Regions from separate parts of the Pseudoalteromonas sp. 0802 genome, predicted to be linked through region 2. Evidence: predicted binding sites of a transcription regulator. Region 2 holds the regulator's gene; each other region holds the start of a gene.
What was found. The regulator sigma-54, encoded in region 2, starts transcription at its own class of promoters, with help from an activator protein. The targets are predictions, from matches to a motif close to GTTGGCACGNNNNTNGNNT.
Positions count from the first base shown of each region.

Region 1 (2,205 bases), on a different contig from region 2:
TAAAAAACTTCATGACTTATTAATTTCTGCAATCAGTTTTTTGCAGTTAAAAACATTAAGGGTTGCGCCATGGCCTGTTATTGCAGGCTTCATCGAGCAGCATAAAGAGCTTGTAGCCCTTGATGAGCAATTACGCTTGGCTAATTACATTGCTGCAATTAAATCGCAATCCCTAAAAGAGATGATCCCAGAAGACCGTTTAGCGTTTTCAGGTAAACACAGTGCCTCGCTTGATCCAAGCAGCTATAACTTCGACGTTGAATGGTTTGCTTCTACTAAGAACGCAAAAGGTTTCCACCAAATGTTGAGTGATTTACCTGGTGCGTTCGATGAGGCGCTTGTACACATTCCACTTGAGGGTGAAGTAACGCAAGAACATTATCAGCATTTTATGGTTGCTTACTTCATGGCATTTAATGGCAGCGATGAAAAGCCAACGCTTGCTCCTGCTACTCGCTTGCTTGCGATGCGCCGACCTGACGTGTTTACACCAATCGTAAATAGTAAACTTGATGCCCTTTGTGCGGCATTAGGCATTACTAAGCTTAATAACCGTGATTTTGAGCGCTACTGGCAAGATGTTGTCGAAGCAATACATAGCATGCCTTGGTTCAAAATGGCCAGTGCAGCAAATGAGCTTGAACAATCTCTGGTTGAAATCAAAGCCCTATTGCCTAGCTTCTTTTATTATGCAGATAAAAGTACCGCTGATAACTCTAACTATATTAAGTTGTTAAACAAACCTAAGAGTACCACAAGCTCAGCAGGTAAAAAGACCGTACGCCGTGGCAAAGAATCAGCAGAGATACTGGTGGACCGAGCATTAGCAAGTGATGATATCCCTGAACATATCAAAGCTAAGCGCGATTCAATCATCAGTGAAGTTGAAAAAGGCCGCAGTGTTGAAGAAACCATTACTCTAATGCGTGCAATTTTCGGCTAAGTTACTCTCAAATAAGCAAAACCCGGTTGCTTCGCAATTGTGCAACCGGGTTATTTTTTGCACCACACATGTGCGCATGAACAATTCAAATAACCATCCTTTTCACAATTAAACAAGTTTAAAAGCCTGTTTTTAAAGCCTTTAAGCATAAAATATCCCATTCGAAATTAACTTGGCACAACCAGTGCAATATCGTATCCAGACAACACATAGAAAATGTCCTCAAATAATAACCAGACTGCAATCTGAAAATGGGACAAAATCAACATAACAACAGGATACAGAAACATGCTAAAACTAAAAAAAACGGTCGCAGCAAGCGCCCTTGCGCTATTAACTTTGAGCTCAACATATAGCTATGCAGAAGTCACAGCAAACGCTGCGGCAACTTCAAACTACTTATGGCGTGGTCAAGAACAAACCGGCGGTGATGCTGCAATCCAAGGTGGTATCGACTACGCAAGTGAATCTGGCTTTTATGCGGGTACTTGGGTATCGAATGCTAGCTGGGCTGACGACATGACTTACGAGCTAGACCTTTATGCTGGTTTTGGCGGTGAAATCAATGAAACCTTTAGCTACGATGTTGGCTACATTTATTATGCATACCCAGATGCAGCATCTTATACAGATGCAGACTTCTCTGAAATCTACGGTAGCATTAGCATGGGTAGCTTCACCTTTGGTGCAGCAGTCCTAGCAACATCAGCAGCAAGCGGTGACGGTACAGATTTTGGTGACTCTCTATATTTAAATGCTGACTACAGTTTCCCAGTTGGCAGTACCGGTGCAGAAATGGCCCTTCACTTAGGTCATTACTCAGGGGATTTCATTGGTGATGATGACATTATCGACTACGGTGTTTCAGTGTCGAAAGACGGCTTTACTTTCGGTCTTTCAGACAACGACATTGATGGTTCAGATGTAAAAGTGTATGTCGCTTACGCGGTTGACTTCACTTTATAAAGAATGTGTTACTTGCTGCAACACGAAGGGCCGTTAAGGCCCTTTTCTCGTTTTGGGCTATTCGTTAAGGCACACTATGCCCGGTTGAGCCTTGCCAAATGCGATACCATTGTTCACGGTTCATTGTAAGCTGCTTAGCTTCAACAGCTGATTTAACACGCTCAATATTCCCCGTACCAAGTACCACAGACGGTGCACTTGGGTGCATTAACAGCCAAGCATAAACAACTTGATCAATGGCTGTGGCGCCAATTTCAGCCCCAACCTGCTCCAACACTGCACGTAAACGCACCGCT
Region 1 covers NZ_JABVXE010000004.1:11,919-14,123, forward strand. Annotated here, with positions in the region: gene HUS61_RS09415 (hypothetical protein) at 1-943, shown strand, start outside; gene HUS61_RS09420 (TorF family putative porin) at 1,232-1,909, shown strand; gene HUS61_RS09425 (aldo/keto reductase) at 1,974-2,205, opposite strand, start outside.
Region 1: the regulator sigma-54 is predicted to act here: its motif matches at 1,115-1,133, upstream of HUS61_RS09420 (TorF family putative porin).

Region 2 (2,205 bases):
AAAGCATCTAGGATATCTTGTTGCGATAAATGAGGAAGCTGCTGGTGGGCCAGTTCGCTGATATATTCAAGAATTCTTTTTTTGCTATTAAAAAGGACCGCAGCTTTGCTGCAGTCCTGGTTAGTAAGTGAACTTAGTTTCATAATTTAATGTCGAGCTAATTTCTCTTTGTGTTTAATGACTTGGCGATCAAGTTTATCGATCAGTGAGTCAATGGCTGCGTACATATCTTGATGTTCTGTAGAAGCGAACAATTCGCCTCCGTTTACATGTAAAGTTGCTTCTGCTTTTTGGCTTAATTTTTCTACATCTAGAATGACATGAACATTATTAATATGGTCAAAATGCCTTTCTAGTTTTGCAAACTTGGTGTTTACATAGTCTCTTAATGAATCTGTGATTTCTACATGACGACCAGTTAAATTTAGTTGCATAAGCATTTTTCCTTCTATGTAAAACGTCTAAATCAGACTCTTACGCTGATTAGACGGAGGTATTGCTAGAGACTCACGATATTTTGCAATTGTACGTCTAGCTACTTTAATTCCTTGCTCAGCCAATATATCTGCAATTTTGCTATCACTCAATGGTTTAGCTGAGTTTTCTGCAGCGACTAACTTCTTGATTAAAGCGCGTATTGCTGTAGAAGAACACTCACCACCATTTTCGGTGCTGACATGGCTTGAGAAGAAATATTTCAACTCAAAAATACCCCGTGGGGTATGCATATATTTTTGCGTTGTTACCCGTGAAATCGTCGATTCATGCATTTCGACCATTTCAGCAACATCATTTAGCACCATCGGCTTCATTGCTTCAGGGCCATGCTCAAAGAAAGCTTGTTGTTGTTGAACGATACAGTTGGTCACTTTTAATAGCGTATCGTTACGGCTTTCTAAGCTTTTAATAAACCACTTAGCTTCTTGTAAGTGAGAGCGAATAAATTGGCTGTCGCTACTTGATTTTACAGAGCGAGACATCGCCGCATATTGGCTGTTCACTCTAATCTTTGGCATACAGTCTGGGTTTAACTCGACTACCCAGCGACCTTTTACTTTTTTTACTGATACATCAGGTATAACGTACTCAGACTCTTCGCGCACTATGCTATCCGCAGGCTTAGGATTTAAGCTGTGGATTAGTGTCATCACTTCTTTAAGCTCGTTTTCTTTAAGCTTAGTCTTTTTCATCAAAGTTCGATAGTCGCGACTCGCTAATAATTCGATATGCTCAGATAAAACCATTTTAGTTTCAGCTAAATATGGCGTATTAGCATCGAATTGGCGTAACTGAATGCACAGACATTCTTGTAAACTGCGCGCACCAATACCCACAGGATCAAATAACTGAATTCTTTTTAAGACCGCTTCGACTTCATCAAGTTCGATTTCTTCTTCATCGTTATTTTGATTAAAGCTTTCGACTATATCTTCACAGCTTACCGTTAAAATACCTGAGTCATCGATAGCTTCTACAATTGCCACAGCAATCGCTTCATCAGTAGGGCTAAATGGCGTGAGCTGTAATTGCCACATTAGGTATTCATGAAGGGTTTCGGTTGATGCTCCCTGGTAGATAGATTCATCTTCAGGCATTGGCCCTGACGATGTTGAAGGGGCGGCACTCATGTACTCATCCCACGTGACGTCCATTGCTAAGTCATCGCTTACGGTGTCTTTATTGAGAGCATCACTACTTTCTTGCTCGTACTCGCTAGGTGCTTCTTCGGCAGACGCGCTGACTTGCACATCGTCAGGCTCCGCTTTTTGCTCATTCTTGCCGGTGCTTTCTTCATTGTAATCCGCTTCTTCCACTTCAAGCAGGGGATTACTATCAAGCGCTTCTTGAATTTCTTGCTGGAGATCCAATGTACTGAGCTGCAACAAACGAATCGCTTGTTGCAGTTGTGGAGTCATTGTAAGTTGCTGGCCCATGCGCAGCTGTAATGATTGCCTCATGTATCCCTAACAATCCTTTTTAAGTTATCGATAACTGTATAAACACAGTTATCGATTTATTGTCATTGTTATAAGTCTAGCAGATGCTCTAGTCGCTGGCGTAATGGTTACAGCCTGAATTGCTCGCCTAGATATACATCGCGTACAGTTTGGTCTGCTAATACGTGCTCAGGTGTGCCTGATGCAATTAGCTCCCCATGAGAAACAATGTAGGCTTTTTCACAAACATCAAGGGTTTCTCGAACAT
Region 2 covers NZ_JABVXE010000025.1:17,082-19,286, forward strand. Annotated here, with positions in the region: gene ptsN (PTS IIA-like nitrogen regulatory protein PtsN) at 1-143, opposite strand, end outside; gene hpf (ribosome hibernation promoting factor) at 147-434, opposite strand; gene HUS61_RS19485 (RNA polymerase factor sigma-54) at 462-1,958, opposite strand; gene lptB (LPS export ABC transporter ATP-binding protein) at 2,066-2,205, opposite strand, start outside.

Region 3 (2,205 bases), on a different contig from region 2:
CACGCACATACCCCTCGGTATTAACGTTGGCGATGTTTTTACTGGTGGTTTGTAAAAGCTCAGAGTTAGCTCTTACACCGGCATTTGCTATGTCATATAAGCTAAATGACATGAGGGTCTACTCCTTAACGTACCAATGAAGCAGCGACGCTTTGAAGCTCAACGCGCTTCAATACCTGCTTAATTTTATCGGCATAATTTGGATCTGTTGCATAGCCTGCTTTTTGTAACGAATCTAAAAAGGCTGCAGGTTCTGCGGTATTATTAAGTGCTTCTTGATAACGTGGGTTTTCATTTAAAAAATCCACAAAGTCGTTCACACTGTCTTTAATCGATTGATAAGAGCGAAAACTTGCTTGCTTTTTAACTGGCACACCTTGTTCAAACTCAAGCGTGACTTTGCTTGCTTTATCACCTTGCCAGCTCCTATCCGATTTAATATTGAATAAGTTGTTACTACTTGTGCCATCAGCTTTACTGATGATGTGTTTACCCCAGCCCGTTTCAAGTGCTGCTTGAGCAACCATCACAGCTGGGTTTAAGCCAATTTTCTCAGCCGCATTTTTAGCGTGCTCCCAAACAGAGCTAATGAAAGACTCAGCATCTTCAAAGCGGTTTTCTGTTTGCTCGTTCGCTGATGTATCCTCGACAGCTTGTGGTTTAGCCTTAGCCTCAGTAGTGCTATCAAGGACACCGCTTGCGCGTTTATCACTAGCAAAATCAGCCGTCGTTCTAAGTACAGAACCTGGTGTAAACTCTTTACCGTCTGGCGAGAGTTGCTGAACAATCAAGTCAGCTAGACCCAGCGAACCATTTGATGAAAGCTCAACCGACATTTGTTGGTCATGCATCTCTTCAAAAAATTTAACGCCGCTTGAATTAAATGGGCTGTCTTTATCTTCAAATGCTTCATTTGCTTTACGCATGCTTTTAAGCAGCATCTGAGTGAAGATAGATTCAAATTGTGCCGCCGCTTTTTTCAGCGCCTCTTTTGACGCATCGCTAGAGGCATCACTTTTTAAGGCATTTTGACGTAATGAGTCTAAGTTGCCTAAATCAAAAAAGTTTTGCTTGTCGAGATGATTAGTATCCATCAGCTTTTTGACACAATAGTTAATAATGAAAATTAAAATGCAAAAATTGCGCCAATAAAAAACTTTATAAATGAATGGCTAATAACTGATACAGGAATGGAGTAACTTCAGAGCCAAGATTTTGGCTGATGTTTATACACTGAACGATTAAGGTATAGAAACAAAAAACGCGCTCGAAAGCGCGTTTTAATTTAAATGATAACCAGTTGCCCGTTTATCGCCCCCGCTTCTTTTAAAGCTTCAAGGATTGCCATTAAATCACCCGGCGCAGCCCCAACTTCATTGATTGCACGCACGAGATCATCAAGATTAACACCCGGGTTAAATACAAAAGCACGTGAATCATCTTCGTTCACATCAATAATACTTTGATTGGTAACCGTGGTTTCACCATCACTTAAAGCATTTGGCTGTGACACATTTTGCTGCTCAGCAATGGTGACCGTTAAACCACCATGTGTAATCGCCGCTGGCTGTAGCTTCACGTTTTTGCCAATCACTATTGTGCCTGTGCGAGAGTTCACAATAATTTTTGCTGCTGTGTCTGCTGGCTTAAACTCTAAGTTTTCAAGTGTCGACAAATAAGCAACACGTTGAGATGCATCACGCGGTGCTAATACACGTACTGACGCTGCATCGATTGCCTGGGCGCTGTCAGGACCCACTAAATCATTAATCGTTTGCTCTAAGCGTTTAGCCGTTGTGAAATCAGGACGATTTAAATTAAAGGTAATGTAGTCACCTTGCATAAACGGGCTCTTAATAGCACGCTCTACAATGGCACCGTTTGGAATACGGCCCACTGTGGGTGTGTTAATAATTACACGGCTACCGTCTGCCCCTTCAGCACCTAGACCTCCTACAACTAAGCTGCCTTGTGCAATTGCATAAGTATTGCCATCAACCCCTTTTAGGAAGGTTTGTAATAAGGTACCACCACGTAAACTACCCGCACTACCGATAGACGAAACCGTAATATCAATGGTTTGACCGGGTTTTCTAAATGCCGGTAACTCTGCATGTACAGCCACAGCGGCAACATTTTTAATCTTAGGTTTTAAACTGTCAGGTAAAGTGATACCAAAGCCATTCAGCATGGCTTTAAAGCTTT
Region 3 covers NZ_JABVXE010000003.1:163,315-165,519, reverse strand. Annotated here, with positions in the region: gene flgK (flagellar hook-associated protein FlgK) at 1-112, opposite strand, end outside; gene flgJ (flagellar assembly peptidoglycan hydrolase FlgJ) at 126-1,094, opposite strand; gene HUS61_RS08430 (flagellar basal body P-ring protein FlgI) at 1,286-2,205, opposite strand, start outside.
Region 3: the regulator sigma-54 is predicted to act here: its motif matches at 1,132-1,150, upstream of flgJ (flagellar assembly peptidoglycan hydrolase FlgJ).

Region 4 (2,205 bases), on a different contig from region 2:
ATGAGCATCGACTAAACCAGGTAATAACGTGGCTTGCTTACCATCAATAGAGGTGGCGTCAGGGAAGCTGTTTTTAATTGAGTCATTGCCTGTTTTTACGACTTTACCGTCTTTAAAAACCAGTGCTGAAAAGTGTTGGGTTTCGCCCTTGTAGGTAGGCGTGTAGCCATTTACATTGTAAATAACTGTGGTGTTGGCAAAACAGCTAAGCGAAGCTGTTGCTAGTAGGCTGATGATAAGTTTCATAATCTTCTAATAGTTTTTATTGATTTATGAAAACAGTATCAGAGTTGCAGTAAACTGCAACTCAGCAGCAATTAAATAGTTAACCTGGACTGTTTATTTGCTTGCGTAGACCTTAAATTCACTGAGCGATAATTTATTGTCTTTATCGCTGTCGTAGTTTTTGAAACGTGACCACAGAGCTGGGTCTCTCGCTGACTCTGAACGAGTCAGGTAGCCATCGTCATTACGATCAAGTTGTTTAAATTTTTCACCAATACTATCTGCAGCAAAACTTATTGTGCTAAATACACCACATAAAATTAAGCTGGCAAAGGTTAATTTTGACATTACTTTAACTCTTGTTTGTTAAATAGTGTTTAAATTCAAGGAGCGAGATTTGTTGATCTCTATCTGTATCCCACTGCGCCATGCGTTTTTGCAAGTGCGGTTGCGATGACAGTTCCTGCACAGATAAAAAGCCATTTTTATCTTTATCAAGGTGATCAAATCTTTGTTTTACATCCAATGCTAAGCTATTGAAGCTTATAGTAATTAAGGTACATGAAGCAAGCCAGAAAATTCTCATAGTTACACTCCTTTATTCATACTCATAATTACACCCCTTTATAAATAAAAGTGCTTGCCATAATTTAACTCCCAAAATTTAAATCCGTTTACACATTCCCTCTGGGATTATGGCAAGCACTTTAAGCCGTTAAGGTTTAAATTTTTCAAACTCTTGTTCAGACAGAACCTGATCGCCGTTTTCATCCAGATCGGCAAATTGCTTGAGTAATTTATCGTGTTTGGTTGCTTCAGTTAATGAAATCTCGCCGTCGGCGTTAATATCAAATTTAGCAAATCGAACATCCATTTGTGATGCTAAAACGGTGGCGCTGATAACTAAAAACATCAGCGAGAATGCAGATAAAAGTTGTTTCATTACAATCTCCTATTGAATAAACGACTGAAACTCAGAAAATGAAATTTGGCCATCTTGGTTACTATCAATTTGAGTAAAGTTGCCATGTAATAATGCATCTTCAGATGCTTCTGCTTCATTCAAAAAACCATTACTGTCTTTATCAAGCTCGTTAAACGTTGTTTGCAAATCTAGTGCATAACTACTTACCGAGAAGAGACTTATAAGCAGGGTGGCTACCCGGGCCTTTACTTTCATTTTGTGTCCTAAGTAACTAATTTGCTTAGTACCAATCAAAATCAGTGCCAATATTAAAAAACCTTAATTATCAACAGTTTATGGTTTTGATGTGGTTTTGAATGCGAAATAGTTACAGGGTGTTGTGTCTTTTTTGCAACGATTTTCAGGTGTTAAAACTTTATCCATTTTATTTCAATGAGTTAGCCTGTTGCCAAATAGCAACTTTGTATCGGTTTTTGGGTAAAAATCAGTACTTTTTAAGGTCGGATTCAGCGAGTGTCTAAGTTTGTTCACTAATAATCAGCATCTGAAATTATGTTGAGAGTGAATATGCAAAATACAGTAGCGATAAAAATAAAACAGTTACTTAATTGGCGACCGAGTCTTATTGGCCAGTTCGTCTGTAGCATTTTGCTGTCTTTACTACCGTTATCCTTGGTGGTGATTTTATTTTTAAATGCGCTTAATAAGCAGCTAGCGGTGACTCAAGAAATCGTCGGTGACAATTACGAAATCACTAAAGCATTTAATAACCTCAAACAAGACTTAAATAGCTTAGAAAGGGCAACTCGACAAAATTGGGTGCTTAAAAGTGAATCCCTCGATAGCTTGATTGCCAATAAGTGGCAATCTTCACTGCAAAGTATTGATGAGCTAATATTTTTAAGCCCAACCGCTGATTATGTCTCACAGTGGCGGCAACTGGCTGAGGTATTACAATTTGCACAACAGCACTTGTTGATAGAGCAAAAGCAAGACGGTGAGTTATTTGCTCCTGCCAGCAAGCTTATCAGTGAGCAAACAAATTGGCTCAAAGA
Region 4 covers NZ_JABVXE010000010.1:70,888-73,092, reverse strand. Annotated here, with positions in the region: gene HUS61_RS14875 (amidohydrolase) at 1-246, opposite strand, end outside; gene HUS61_RS14870 (EF-hand domain-containing protein) at 340-573, opposite strand; gene HUS61_RS14865 (EF-hand domain-containing protein) at 578-811, opposite strand; gene HUS61_RS14860 (hypothetical protein) at 941-1,168, opposite strand; gene HUS61_RS14855 (EF-hand domain-containing protein) at 1,178-1,405, opposite strand; gene HUS61_RS14850 (HAMP domain-containing sensor histidine kinase) at 1,718-2,205, shown strand, end outside.
Region 4: the regulator sigma-54 is predicted to act here: its motif matches at 1,439-1,457, upstream of HUS61_RS14855 (EF-hand domain-containing protein).